One region of the Gordonia marina genome, then DNA from elsewhere that is predicted to be linked to it. Evidence: riboswitches for the same ligand, from Rfam matches in the RefSeq annotation. Region 1 holds a riboswitch; each other region holds the start of a gene.

Region 1 (4,272 bases):
GGCCTCGGGGTGCTGCTGCAGCACCGCGCGGTGTGGTCGCATCAGGGCGACACCTGGGGCCTCCCGGGCGGCGCCCGGGACTCGCACGAGTCGGCGATCGACGCGGCCCTCCGCGAAGCCCATGAGGAAGCCGGCATCGACCGGGACCTGATCGAGGTCCTGGAGTCCGAGGTGACCCACGAGGCGGTCAGCGGCTGGACCTATACGACGGTCATCGCGCGCGTGCCCGAACCGGTCGCCACCACCGCGAACGGCGAATCGGCCGAACTGCGCTGGGTGCCCGAGTCCGGTGTCGGCGACCTGCCGCTGCATCCCGGCTTCGGGAGCGCGTGGCCGACGCTGCGCCTGCGCCTGCGCTGACGACGCGGGGTGCCCTTCCGGTTCGTCGGCCACTGCCGAATACCGGCCCACGAGGGAAGATTCCCCTCGTGGGCCGACATACGAGAACGGCCGACCGGCCGCGCGCCGCTCAGCCGCGTCGCTGCCGGCCGGTCAACTGGTTGGCGGCCGAGATCAGCGCGCGGATGGTGGCCTCGTCGCCGGTCGCGGCCCGGCCGTGTGCCCAGCAGCACGCGCCGTCGCGTCGGCACATCAGATACGCGGAGACCTCGCCGCCGGAGCCGTCGGGTGCCGCCGGACCTTCGTTCTGGTGGTAGAGCGAGACGATCTCGACGCCGGCGCCCAGGCCGTACAGCATCTCGCTCATCGCGCCGATGGTCCCGAAGGCGGTGGCCTCCAGATCGACCAGCCGTTCGTCGACGGTCAGGGTGGCCCGGCAGTGGATGGCGTCGCCGGGCTCGGGTTCGGTGTGCAGTCGTTCCAGGGTGATCGGGCCGGCGCTCATGGCCGGGGCCTCATGGTGATCATGCCGCCAGCTTGGGCGAGCACTGCGAACGGTAGGCATCTCGGGGCTTCTTTCCGGTCGAAATCTGAATGACCGACGAAAGTCCTTCGACAAGCTCAGGAAGCGAGGGAGCCGAGATCAGGAGGCAGTGACGAACCCGCAGCGGGGGGTCGGTCTGAATCAGACCCCGCTGCGGCGGGTTACAAGAAGCTTCTGCCACGACATGATGGGAAGAGCCTACTCCTCCGGCCGCGACGCGCAAGTGGTTTCACACGCCGACCGCAGCGCATGCGCGGCGCCCGCCGGATCCGCCGCCGCGGTCAGGGCCCGGACGACGACGATCCGCGAGGCTCCCGCGGCGACGGTCTCCGGGACCCGCGCCAGGTCGATGCCGCCGATCGCGAACCAGGGCTTGGTCTGCTCGCGGGTGGCCGCGGAGGCGGCGCGCACCAGGTCGAGGCCGGTGGCGGTACGGCCGGGTTTGGTGGGTGTCGCCCAGCAGGGGCCGGTGCAGAAGTAGTCGACGGCGTCGTCGGCCAGCGCGTCGGCGAGTTGGGCCACGTCGTGCGTGGACCGGCCGATCACCACGTCGGGTCCGACGATGCGGCGGGCGAGCGCGGGTGGCACGTCGCCCTGGCCGAGATGCAGTACGTCGGCGCCGGCGAGGGCGGCGATGTCGGCGCGGTCGTTCACGGCGAGGAGCGCGCCGGCCGCGTGGGTCAGCTCGCGCAGCCCGGCGAGCGACTCCAGTTCCTCGCGGGCTTCCAGCACGCCGAACCGCTGCTCGCCGGCCGACCCCTTGTCGCGCAGCTGCACGATGTCGACGCCGCCGTCGAGCGCGGCGGCGACGAACTCGAGCAGGTCGCCGCGTTCGCGCCGCGCATCGGTGCACAGGTACAGGCGGGCGGAATCCAAGCGAGAGCGGGCGTCCATGCTGACGACGGTAGGCTAGGAGCAGCGCAAGAACGACACGGGTGCCCGGAGGATCGCCGGGCTGAGATCGCGGGGCCGCCCCCGCCGACCGTCGTACCTGATCCGGGTAATGCCGGCGAAGGAAGGTCTGAACGTGGAACGAGAATTGACCGTCGTCGGCGGCGGAGCCGTCGGGCTGACGTGCGCGCTCGCCGCGGCCGATGCCGGCTGGCGGGTGCGGGTGTACGACGACGGCCCGGCGCGCCGGGCGGCGCACGTGGCCGGAGGGATGCTCGGCTGTCTGGGCGAGGCGCACCCGGGCGAGGACGGACTGCTGGCGGCCTCGGCCGACTCGGTGGTCCGCTGGCCCGCACTGCTCGCCAGGCTCGCCGACCCGGGGGTCTCCACGGCCGCCGACACCCTGCTGGTGGCCGGTTCGGCCGCCGACCGCGCCTACCTCGATGAGTCGGTCGGCTTCGCGCGCGCCCGAGTCCCGTGGGCGGGCGGTGCGACGACCGAATGCACCGCGGCCGATTTGCGGGCCGCGGAGACCGGTCTGACGCGCACCCCGGCCGGTGGTTACCGGTTGTCGGGGGAGGGCGCCGTCGATAACCGGAGACTGCTCACGGCGCTGCGCGCGGCCCTGACCGAGGCCGGGGTGCGGTTCCACGACACCCGGGTGACCGGGCTCGCCGGACTGCCCGGGGACCAGGTCCTGGTGACCGCCGGGCTCGACACGAGCGCGCTGATCCCCGGCGGTCTCGACGGCCTGCGCGGGGAGAAGGGCGAGATCCTGCGACTGACGCGCACGTCGTGGTCGGTGCCGCCGCCGCGGCATGTGATCCGGGCTCGCTGGCACGGGCGCAACGTGTACTTGGTGCCGCGCCCGGACGGCCTGGTGCTGGGCGCGACCCAGTACGAGGCGGTCGACGCCGGTGACCGCGCCCCGCAGGCCGGCGGCGTCGCGGACCTCCTGGGCGACGCCTGCGAGCTGTTCCCGGGCCTGCGCACCTACGAACTCACAGAGGTCGCCGCGGGAATCCGGCCGATGTCGGCCGATGGACTGCCGATCGTGCGGCGGGTGGACGAGCGGACGGTCGTGGCCGCCGGGCACGGGCGGAACGGAATCGCGCTGGCCCCGGGCACCGCGGTACGGGTCCTCCGGCTGCTCGGGAACGTTGTCGAGACACAAGAGGAGAGGAGCGACCGATGGGTGCGGACGGCATCGTCGAGCTGACGGTGAACGGGGAGGTGGTGACCTTCGATCGGGAACCGGACGTGGCCGGGCTGCTGGCCCGGCTCGATCTGCCCGAGCGCGGGGTGGCCGTGGCGATCGACGGCGTGGTGCGGCCGCGGTCGCGCTGGGACGAGCCGATCGGGCGATACGCGGTGGTCGACGTGCTGACGGCGGTGCAGGGTGGCTGATCCCTCGGCGGAGCCGGAGCAGGCCCTGGTGGTCGCCGGGCGGAGGCTGACGTCGCGGCTCATCATGGGGACCGGCGGGGCACCGAATCTCGCGGTGCTCGAAGCGGCGCTGGTGGCCTCCGGTACCGAACTGACCACGGTGGCCATGCGCCGGGTGAGCCCGGGCTCGGGCACCGGCGTGCTGGATCTGCTGCGGCGCTTGAACATCGACGTGCTGCCGAACACCGCGGGCTGTCACACCGCCGCCGAGGCGCTGCTGGTGGCGCAACTCGCGCGCGAGGCGCTCGGGACCGATCTGGTGAAGCTGGAGGTGGTCGCCGACGAGCGTACGCTGCTCCCCGATCCACTGGAACTGGTCGACGCCGCCGCCGCGCTCGTCGCCGACGGCTTCGCCGTGATGGCCTACACCAACGACGATCCGGTGCTGGCCCGCCGGCTGGAGGACACCGGGGTGGCGGCGGTGATGCCGCTCGGCTCGCCCATCGGCACCGGGCTGGGGATAGCCAACCCGCACAACATCGAGATGATCGTCGCCCGGGCCGGGGTTCCGGTGGTGCTCGACGCCGGGATCGGCACCGCCAGCGATGCGGCGCTCGCGATGGAACTCGGCTGCGATGCGGTGCTGCTGGCGTCGGCGGTCACCCGCGCCGCCGACCCGGTCGCGATGGCGTCGGCGATGCGGCATGCGGTGCTCGCCGGGCACCTTGCCGCGGGCGCGGGACGGATCCCGAAGCGTTTCTGGGCGCAGGCGTCGTCGCCGGTCGTGGACTGCTGATCGTCGTCGGTGGGCATTTCGACACGGCCGGGCCCTTGCGGGCCCGTCCGGCTCAATGGGCGGAAGGCCCGTTGGGCGGAGTGAGCGGCGTTGGCAGCTCACTGGGCGGAGGGCCCGTTGGGCGGAGTGAGCGGTGTTGGCAGCTCACTGGGCGGAAGGCCCGTTGGGCGGAGGGAGTGGCGTTGGCAGCTCACTGGGCGGAAGGCCCGTTGGGCGGAGGGAGTGGCGTTGGCAGCTCACTGGGCGGAAGGGCTTGGGGGCGTTTCGACACGGTTCGTCACTTCGTTCCTCACCGGCGGGGCGGGCTGCTAGCGGG
Region 2 (4,272 bases), on a different contig from region 1:
ACCGTCGACGGCGTCCGAGTCCTCGCGTACCTCGACCAGCACGGCGGCCTGCCCCCGGAAGTGACCGGCGACAGCGGCGCCGACCTCGCGGAGGTGGTCGCGCGGTGGCGGACGGCGATGGACGCCGAATGGGGCATCGGTGCCGTCGCGGCGCCGGACAGCTGGATCGGCGACCGGCTGGAGTACTCGTTCGCGCTCGCCGCCCCGCCGCTTCCCGACGGCGGAACGGGGGTCGCCGAGCCGACCGGACCGGTCGTGCTCGCCGGAAGCGAATACGACGGCAGCGGAGTGTCGTGGGCGCAGGTCGACGCCGTGGATCCGGTGCCGGACTGGGCCGCCGACCTGACCGGCGGTCCCGGTACCGGGACGCGCATCGTGTCGCTGCTGCCGGCACCGCTGAGCTATCCGTCGATGCCCGCCGACCGGTTCTGGGAGTTCGAGGACCGCCGGGTGAGTCTCGGCCGGGTCGGTGGCGGGTCGACCGACCTGGTCAAGATCCTCGCCGTCGACTTCGCCACGGTGTTCAGCCCCGACTGGTATCTCGCACCGGTGGAGGTGCCGGTCGGGGCGGTCGCCCGGGTGGACTGGGTGGTGGTGCGCGACACTTTCGGGTTCGCGACCCTGGCCGGCACCGCGGCGGGCGAGCAGACGAGCCGCTTCGGGCGGCAGTACCGCGCCGAGCCCGACGGTGGGGCGGGCTCGGCGCCGTCGTACATCGCGGTGCTCCCGAGCGTGCTCGCCTCGCTGACCTCGGCGCCGAGTGAGGACGTGTGCTTCCAGCGCGACGAGGGGGCCAACCTGGCCTGGGCCGTCGAACAGGCGGTGCCGGGGCCGAGTGGACGGCCGGTGACCCGGGACTGGTCGCTCGCCGACTTCGAGCCACCACCGGCGAACAGCGCGGACGCCGAACTGGTGTGGCGGCTCTCGACGCCCGTCCCGCGGAGCTGGACCCCGCTGGTGGCGACCCAGCCGAACGACGGCCGGTTCCTGCTGCCCGCGCGGATGTTCGACACGGCCACCGACGAGCTGCGCTCCGCGTTCGGCGACCTGGTCGCCGAACTGCGTGGCCGCGGAATCCGGGACGAGGAGATCCCGCCGGAGGGCATTCGCGTCCGGGTGCAGGACCAGCTCTGCCGCACCCCGGACGGCCGGACCTGGGTCTGGCGGGGTCGGCAGAAAGACCTGTGGCGCGGGGAGGCCTCGTCCGGCCTGCGCTTCGACGACACCACACCGAACAACCGGAACAGCTGAATCACCAGGAGGAAGACATGACAACGATCACCATTGCGGGCAGCGTCGGGCGCGGCGGCAAGAACTTCCCGGCGGACGTCGAGAGCATCGGAGCGGCGTTGGCCGAGATCGGGCCGGATCGGGGCGGGGCGGCGGAGCAGCCGTCGACGCCCGATGAGCTGATCGCCGCGATCGAACGATTCCAGGAACTGCAGGACCTGCCCGTCGCGGACGGCCGGGTGGACCCGGGCGGAGCGACGCTCGCGAAGATCGGTGCGGTCATCGATGCGACGGGTCAGCCGCCCGTGCCGCTCGTGGCCGGCGATCACCTCTGGTACTACGACGGCCAGGGCAACGACCGGGCCATCGCGGGGCCGCAGGTCTGCACGGCGCGGAACATCCCGCGCCGCACCTGGTTCCCGACGTCCAACCCGGGCGACCGGAACGACTACTGCGACAACGGCAAGCACATCTTCAACGTCGTCCTGTACGACACCGAACTGCGCATGGGGCAGCCGCAGTTGCTCGGCGGGAAGGGGACCTACGCGTGGCTCAACAACAATCCGGGGAACCTGACCAGCGACGGGGGCTCGTACGATCAGTTCCCCGGCAAGCTGAACTGGCACGACTTCATGATCTTCCCGGATCACGACACCGGCTTCGCGGCGATCCGCCCGTGGCTGCAACGGAACGGCTACCTGCCCCGCACCATCGAGGCGACGTTCCAGAAGTACGCGCCGCACGGTGACGGCCGCAATTCGCCCGAGCAGTACGCGGCCGACGTCGCCGCTGCCGCGGGAGTGCCGGCGTCGACCGTGCTCGCCGACCTGTCGGACGACCAGTGGCAGTGCCTGCTGAACGGCATCGAGCGGGTCGAGGGCACGGTGGAGGGCACCCGGTTCACCTACGACGATCCGGACATCCCGGCGCTGATCGCCCAGGTGGCGCTGGAGGTCTGAGTTTCCGTGCGACCGACCGCCTTGTGCGACGGCGGCGTCCGTGATGGGATGGCGGAGCGACACGGGGTGCCGGTCGCGCTCTCTCCGGAGCGTGCATCGGCTGAGATGACACCCGTCGAACCTGATCCAGTTAGCACTGGCGAAGGGATTGTCACGTTCGGCGTTCCGCGATGATCTGCGGGTCGTCACTGCGGCCCGGTCGGCGCCGGGCGACACGGCAGTCTCTCGCCCGACGCCCGAGAGGCACCCGATATGGCATTCCCGGTACGGTCCCTGTCTGAACAGATCGTCGTCGTGACCGGCGGCGCGCGAGGACTCGGCGCCGCCCTGAGCCGCGCCTTCCTCCGCGAAGGCGCCCGCGTGGTGATCGACTACCACTCGTCGAAGCGTGCGGCCGAGGCGCTTGCCGCCGAGTTCCCGGCGTCGGCGCTGCCGGTGCGTGCCGACGTCCGCGACCGCGCGGACGTCGAGGCGATGATGGCCGGCGCGGCCGATCACTTCGGTGAACCGGTGACCACGGTCGTCAACAATGCTCTCGCCCACTTCACCTTCAACGGCGACGCCCGATCACCCGCGGACACCATCGGATACCCGGAGTTCGCGGCTCAGTTCGCCGGTTCCGTGGAAGGCTCGCTCAACGTGATTCAGTCGGCCGTGCCGGCTATGGCCGACGCGGGCTTCGGCCGGGTGATCAATATCGGCACCAACCTGTTCCAGCATCCCGTGGTGCCCTACCACGACTACACCGCCGCGAAGGCGGCGCTGCTCTCGCTGACGCGGACCTTTGCCGACGATCTCGGACCGCGCGGAATCACGGTCAACATGATCTCGGGCGGACTGCTCCGCACCACGGATGCGTCGGCGGCCACCCCGGAGCCGGTGTTCGATGCCATCGCCGCGGGCACCCCGCTGCGTACGGTCACGACGCCGGAACAGCTCGCCGACGCCGCACTGTTCTTCGCCTCGCCGTGGGCGCGCGGAGTGACCGGTCAGAACCTGATCGTCGACGGCGGCCTGGTGAAGGGCTGAGCCGGGTTCAGTGCGCTTCGGTGAGACCGAACGACGGGAAGAACACGTACGTGGTGCCGCCGCGTTTGACGGTGCCGTAGATGGCGCAGAGCACCAGGCCGGGACCGGTTTCGACGACGCCGCCGCGCACCCCGTTCGACGGGATCACCGCGAGGGCGCGTTTGAGGGCGCTGACGGGCGTGGAGTAGGCCGTCGCCGGGATCGGGGCGGCCTTGGCATGGCTGACGACGGCGTCGAGCACGGTGTCGATGAGACCGCCGAGCGGGGTGTCGAACCCGCCGCGCAGCGTGTTCAGGTTCAGCCAGGCGACATGGATGCCCGACTTGTCGCCGAAATCGGCGAAGATCCCGCCGACCGGCACGAATCCGCAGAGGATCTCACCGCGGCGGACCGCGTTGAGACTGAAACCGGCGACGCTGAGGTTGCCGACGCCCGGCGTGTACGGGCCGGCCACGGCGCCGCCGACGCCGATCGGGAGCGTCAGATCGGTGCTGAAACCGAGCGTGGGGGTGAAGGCGTTGATGCCGAGCTGGCGGAGCAGCTTGTTGGCGGCGCTCACGCCCTCGGCGGGAATCTGCGGCGGCTGCACCGGCGCGTAGGAGCGGGCCACCTCGAGGGCCTTGCTCGCCGGGCGCGCTGCGGCCTGGGTCGCCGCATCGGCGGCACGGTTGACCAGTGACGATGCCTGATCGGCGACGGCGGAGAGTCGTCGAGCCCCGAGGTCGGCCACGCTGCTCATGGCCCAAACGATACAACGAACGTTGGCATGATCGACAATCGGTGACGGCGGACACGCACAATGGAGACGCACACCACTCGAGCCCGGAGGCCGCCATGGCGAAGATCGTCCCGAACATCTGGTGCAACGGCACCGCCGAAGAGGCCGCGGCGTTCTACGCGTCCGTCTTCCCCCGCACGCGGGGCGCGGTGATCGCCCGCTACCCCGACGAGGGGCTGCCGGACTTCCAGCGCGAGATGGCCGGGAAACCACTGATGGCCGAGGTGGTGATCGACGGCTACCAGCTGATGCTGATCAACGCCGGGCCCGAATTCA
Region 3 (4,272 bases), on a different contig from region 1:
GGCGAGCGCCGCCGCGGTCGCCGCGGCGAGGGTGTCGCCGGCACCGTGGTCGTGGGCGGTCGGCACGCGGGGGGCGTCCAGGAGTGAGAACCGCGCGCCGTCGAACAGCAGGTCCGGGCTGCGGTCGCTGCCCCGCAGATGACCGCCCTTGACCAGCGCCCAGCGTGCGCCGAGCCGGTGCAGTTCCCGGGCCGCCGCCTGCTGGGAGGCGTCGTCGACCACGTCGATGCCGGTCAGAATCCGCGCCTCGTCGAGATTCGGGGTGACCAGCGTGGCGCGCGGAAAGAGCAGTTCGACGAGGGTGGCGCGGGCGTCGTCGGCGAGCAGCGGGTCGCCGTGCATCGAGGCGCAGACCGGGTCCACGACCAGCGGGATCGGTCCGGCCCCGCCGATGCCCGCGGTGTCGAAGGCCTCGGCGACCGCCGCGATGATCGGCGACGACGCCAGCATCCCGGTCTTGACCGCACCGACGCCGATGTCGGCGGTGACCGACGCGATCTGCGCGGCGACGATCTCCGGCACGACCTCCTGCACCCCGGTGACCCCGAGCGAATTCTGCACGGTGACCGCGGTGAGCGCGACGCAGCCGTGCACACCGGCGAGCGCGAAGGTGCGCAGGTCGGCTTCGATTCCGGCGCCGCCGCCGGAGTCCGAACCGGCGACGGTCAGCACGCGCACCGGTGTCGTGCCCGGCGGCGGCAGCGGGAGCGGCGCCGGTGTCACACCGCCTCCACCGGCAGATAGATCTCGCTGCCGGAACGGCGGAACTCGTCGGACTTGGCGGCCATGTCCGCGGCGATCCGGCGGTCGATGTCCTCCTGCGTGACCAGACCGTTCTCCTCCGCGTATGTGCGCACATCGGCGGAGATCCGCATGGAGCAGAACTTGGGGCCGCACATCGAGCAGAAGTGCGCCGTCTTCGCGGTCTCGGCGGGCAGCGTCTCGTCGTGGTACTCGCGGGCGGTGTCCGGGTCGAGCGCCAGGTTGAACTGGTCGGTCCAGCGGAACTCGAAGCGCGCCTTGGACAGGGCGTCGTCGCGCTCCTGCGCCCGGGGGTGGCCCTTGGCCAGGTCGGCGGAGTGCGCGGCGATCTTGTAGGTGATCACGCCGACCTTGACGTCGTCGCGGTCGGGCAGCCCGAGGTGCTCCTTCGGGGTGACGTAGCAGAGCATGGCGGTGCCGGCCTGCGCGATCATCGCGGCGCCGATCGCCGAGGTGATGTGGTCGTAGGCGGGCGCGATGTCGGTGGCGAGCGGGCCGAGCGTGTAGAAGGGCGCCTCCTCGCAGAGCTCCTCCTCGAGCCGGACGTTCTCGACGATCTTGTGCATCGGGACGTGGCCGGGGCCCTCGATCATCACCTGCACGCCGTGGCTCTTGGCGATCTTCGTTAGCTCGCCCAGGGTCCGGAGTTCGGCGAACTGCGCCTCGTCGTTCGCGTCGGCGATCGATCCGGGGCGCAGGCCGTCGCCCAGGGAGAAGGTGATGTCGTAGCGGGCGAAGATCTCGCAGAGCTCGTCGAAGTGCGTGTACAGGAAGCTCTCGGTGTGGTGGGCGAGGCACCACGCGGCCATGATCGAGCCGCCGCGGGAGACGATCCCGGTGACCCGGCGCGCGGTGAGCGGCACGTAACGCAGCAGCACCCCGGCGTGCACGGTCATGTAGTCGACGCCCTGCTCGGCCTGCTCGATGACGGTGTCGCGGTAGATCTCCCAGGTCAGCGCGGCGGGATCGCCCTTGACCTTCTCCAGCGCCTGGTACATCGGCACGGTGCCGACCGGAACCGGGGAGTTCCGCATGATCCACTCGCGGGTGACGTGGATGTCCTTGCCGGTGCTCAGATCCATGATGGTGTCGGCGCCCCAGCGAGTGGCCCAGACCATCTTCTCCACCTCCTCGGCGATGGAGGAGGTGACGGCCGAGTTGCCGATGTTCGCGTTGACCTTCACCGCGAAGGCCTTGCCGATGATCATCGGCTCGGACTCCGGGTGCCGGTGGTTGGCCGGGATCACCGCGCGGCCCTCCGCGACCTCGCGGCGGACCAGCTCGGGGTCGCAGCCCTCGCGGGCGGCGATGAAGGCCATCTCGTCGGTGACGATGCCCGCGCGCGCCCAGGCCAGCTGGGTCGACGCGGTGTGGCCGCGCTCGGTGGGGACGGGCCCGGGCCGGTGCCACTGCGCGCGGGCCGGCTCCAGACCCGCCTCGAGATCGATCTCGGCGGCGTCGTCGGTGTACGGGCCCGAGGTGTCGTACAGGTCGAGGTGGTCGCCGTTGGTGAGGTGCACCCGGCGCGACGGAACGCGCAGGTGGCCGACGGTCTGGTACTGCTTGGTGCTGCCCTCGATGGGGCCGCGGGTGACGGTGGATGCAGAGACAGCGGTGCTCAAGGCAGACTCCCTACGCCGGCATTACCCGGACAGGTTCGTGCGGTCGGCGACCGCCCGTCGCCCTCTCAGCCCTCGGTTCGCGAGAGCCCCCGTGTGTGATGTGTGCGCGCGTATCGGCGCACTGCCGAGACTACGCGAACGACTTCCCGGCTTTCCAGTACGCCATGGACTTCACGCCCTTGCGGCCGAGCTGGAAGTCGTTGCGGAGGATTCCGGTGACCGCCCGGGTGCTCTTGCTGTCCAGCGCCACCCAGCCGCGGTGGCCGGATGCGTCGAACGCCGCCGCGCGGACGGCGTCGACCAGCGCGGCGCCGTCGTTCTCCCGGCGGATCCAGGTGAGCGTGTCGTGTTCGCTCACGTGGACGTCGAGGTCGCGGTCGTCGTCGTGCTGGTATTCGAACCAGATGGTCGCCGGGGCGCTCGACCCGGCGGCGTCGCGGGCGTCGAGCAGCGAGTTGATCGCCGGGAGCGACGCGGTGTCGCCGGCGATCAGCCAGCCGGCGGGTTCCGGGTCGAGGGAGAAGTCGCTGCCCATCACCGTCACCTGGAGGGTGTCGCCGGGCTGGGCGCCGCGCGCCCAGCGCGCGGCGGTGCCGTCGTGGATGGCGAATTCGATGTCGAAGGTGTCGGTGTCCGGGTCGGGATCGACCAGGGTGTAGCCGCGCTGGTGCAGCGCGCCGTGATCCTCGAACCAGAGACGGATCCACATGGTCGGGTGCTTGGGCATCTTGGCCAGCAGTCCGCCGCCGGTGAAGCCCAGTCGGAGGTAGTGGTCGGTGACGGTCTCGGTGCGCGTGACGATGATCTCGAAGTCGTCCGCGCCCATCAGCTTCATCACCGCGCCCTGCCAGCCGCGGCCGGGTGTCTTGGTCTGCGTCGCCATGTCGGCTCCCTCCGTGTCGTCACTACTGAAAGGTAAGCCTACGCTAACTAGTTGTCCGGGGTCCGCCGCCCGGCCCGCGGTCCGGCGTCGACCGGGATTCGCGGCGGTCGTGGACGGGCGCGGCGGTCGCCGGTGACTCGGGTCTCGACCGGTGCCGCGGAGACGATGCCGACTGGCTCGGGGGTGGCGGCGGTCAGGCGCCGAGGCGGGCGCGGACGGCGGCCTTGTCGACCTTGCCCACCGCGGTCACCGGCAGGCCGGTGGCGAACTCCAGGCGGTCGGGCAGCTTGAAAGCGGCCAGACCGCGGTCGGCGAGGAACGCCCGCACGGCGGGCAGGTCCAGCCGCGACGACGGCCCGGACGGCACGACCACCGCGCAGATCCGCTCGCCGAGGGCGTCGTCGGGCACGCCGACGACCGCGGTCTGCCACACCGACGGATGCGCGAGGAGGTGCTCCTCGATGTCGTCGGCGGCGACGTTCTCCCCGGCGCGGATGATGGTGTCCTTGATCCGGCCGGTCACCGCGAGGTGGCCGGACGGCAGCCGGCGGACGCGGTCGCCGGACCGGTAGAAGCCGTCCGGGGTGAAGCTGCGGGCGTTGTGTTCGGGGGCCCGGTAGTAGCCGCGCAGTGCGGTCGGCCCGCGCACCAGCAGCTCGCCGTCCTCACCGTCGGCGACGTCGTGGCCGTCGTCGTCGACGATCCGCACCTCGTCGAACGACGACATCGGCGCGCCCTGGCTCACGTGCACCAGCTCGCGCGGATCGTCGAGTCGCGTGTAGCAGATGAAGCCCTCGGCCATGCCGAAGACCTGCTGGACCACATCGCCCAGGGCGGCGTCGAGGGCGATCGCATCGGATTCGGCGAGGCGGGCGCCGCCGACCTGCAACAGGCGCAGCGACGACAGGTCGGCGGGCTCCCACTCGGTGGCGGCGCACCACAGCTGGGCGAGCGCCGGGACCAGCGAGGTCACCGTGACGCGGTAGCGCTCGATCAGCGCGAAAG

Evidence for each region. A riboswitch is a leader RNA that binds a small molecule or an ion and turns the genes downstream of it on or off. The one in region 1 is predicted to bind thiamine pyrophosphate.
Region 2: another riboswitch for thiamine pyrophosphate. It lies ahead of ACSEEN_RS17425 (3-oxoacyl-ACP reductase); the one in region 1 lies ahead of ACSEEN_RS18365 (FAD-dependent oxidoreductase).
Region 3: another riboswitch for thiamine pyrophosphate. It lies ahead of thiC (phosphomethylpyrimidine synthase ThiC); the one in region 1 lies ahead of ACSEEN_RS18365 (FAD-dependent oxidoreductase).

Annotation. Positions count from the first base shown of each region.
Region 1 is NZ_JBPSDN010000039.1:10,719-14,990, forward strand. Features, by position in the region: gene ACSEEN_RS18350 (NUDIX hydrolase) at 1-360, shown strand, start outside; gene ACSEEN_RS18355 (2-isopropylmalate synthase) at 470-844, opposite strand; gene thiE (thiamine phosphate synthase) at 1,082-1,777, opposite strand; TPP riboswitch at 1,806-1,918, shown strand; gene ACSEEN_RS18365 (FAD-dependent oxidoreductase) at 1,887-2,993, shown strand; gene thiS (sulfur carrier protein ThiS) at 2,966-3,181, shown strand; gene ACSEEN_RS18375 (thiazole synthase) at 3,174-3,956, shown strand.
Region 2 is NZ_JBPSDN010000034.1:14,370-18,641, forward strand. Features, by position in the region: gene ACSEEN_RS17415 (hypothetical protein) at 1-1,251, shown strand, start outside; gene ACSEEN_RS17420 (hypothetical protein) at 1,269-2,189, shown strand; TPP riboswitch at 2,242-2,355, shown strand; gene ACSEEN_RS17425 (3-oxoacyl-ACP reductase) at 2,442-3,218, shown strand; gene ACSEEN_RS17430 (hypothetical protein) at 3,226-3,957, opposite strand; gene ACSEEN_RS17435 (VOC family protein) at 4,053-4,272, shown strand, end outside.
Region 3 is NZ_JBPSDN010000009.1:95,181-99,452, reverse strand. Features, by position in the region: gene thiD (bifunctional hydroxymethylpyrimidine kinase/phosphomethylpyrimidine kinase) at 1-723, opposite strand, end outside; gene thiC (phosphomethylpyrimidine synthase ThiC) at 720-2,384, opposite strand; TPP riboswitch at 2,375-2,487, opposite strand; gene ACSEEN_RS07710 (siderophore-interacting protein) at 2,515-3,267, opposite strand; gene ACSEEN_RS07705 ((2,3-dihydroxybenzoyl)adenylate synthase) at 3,461-4,272, opposite strand, start outside.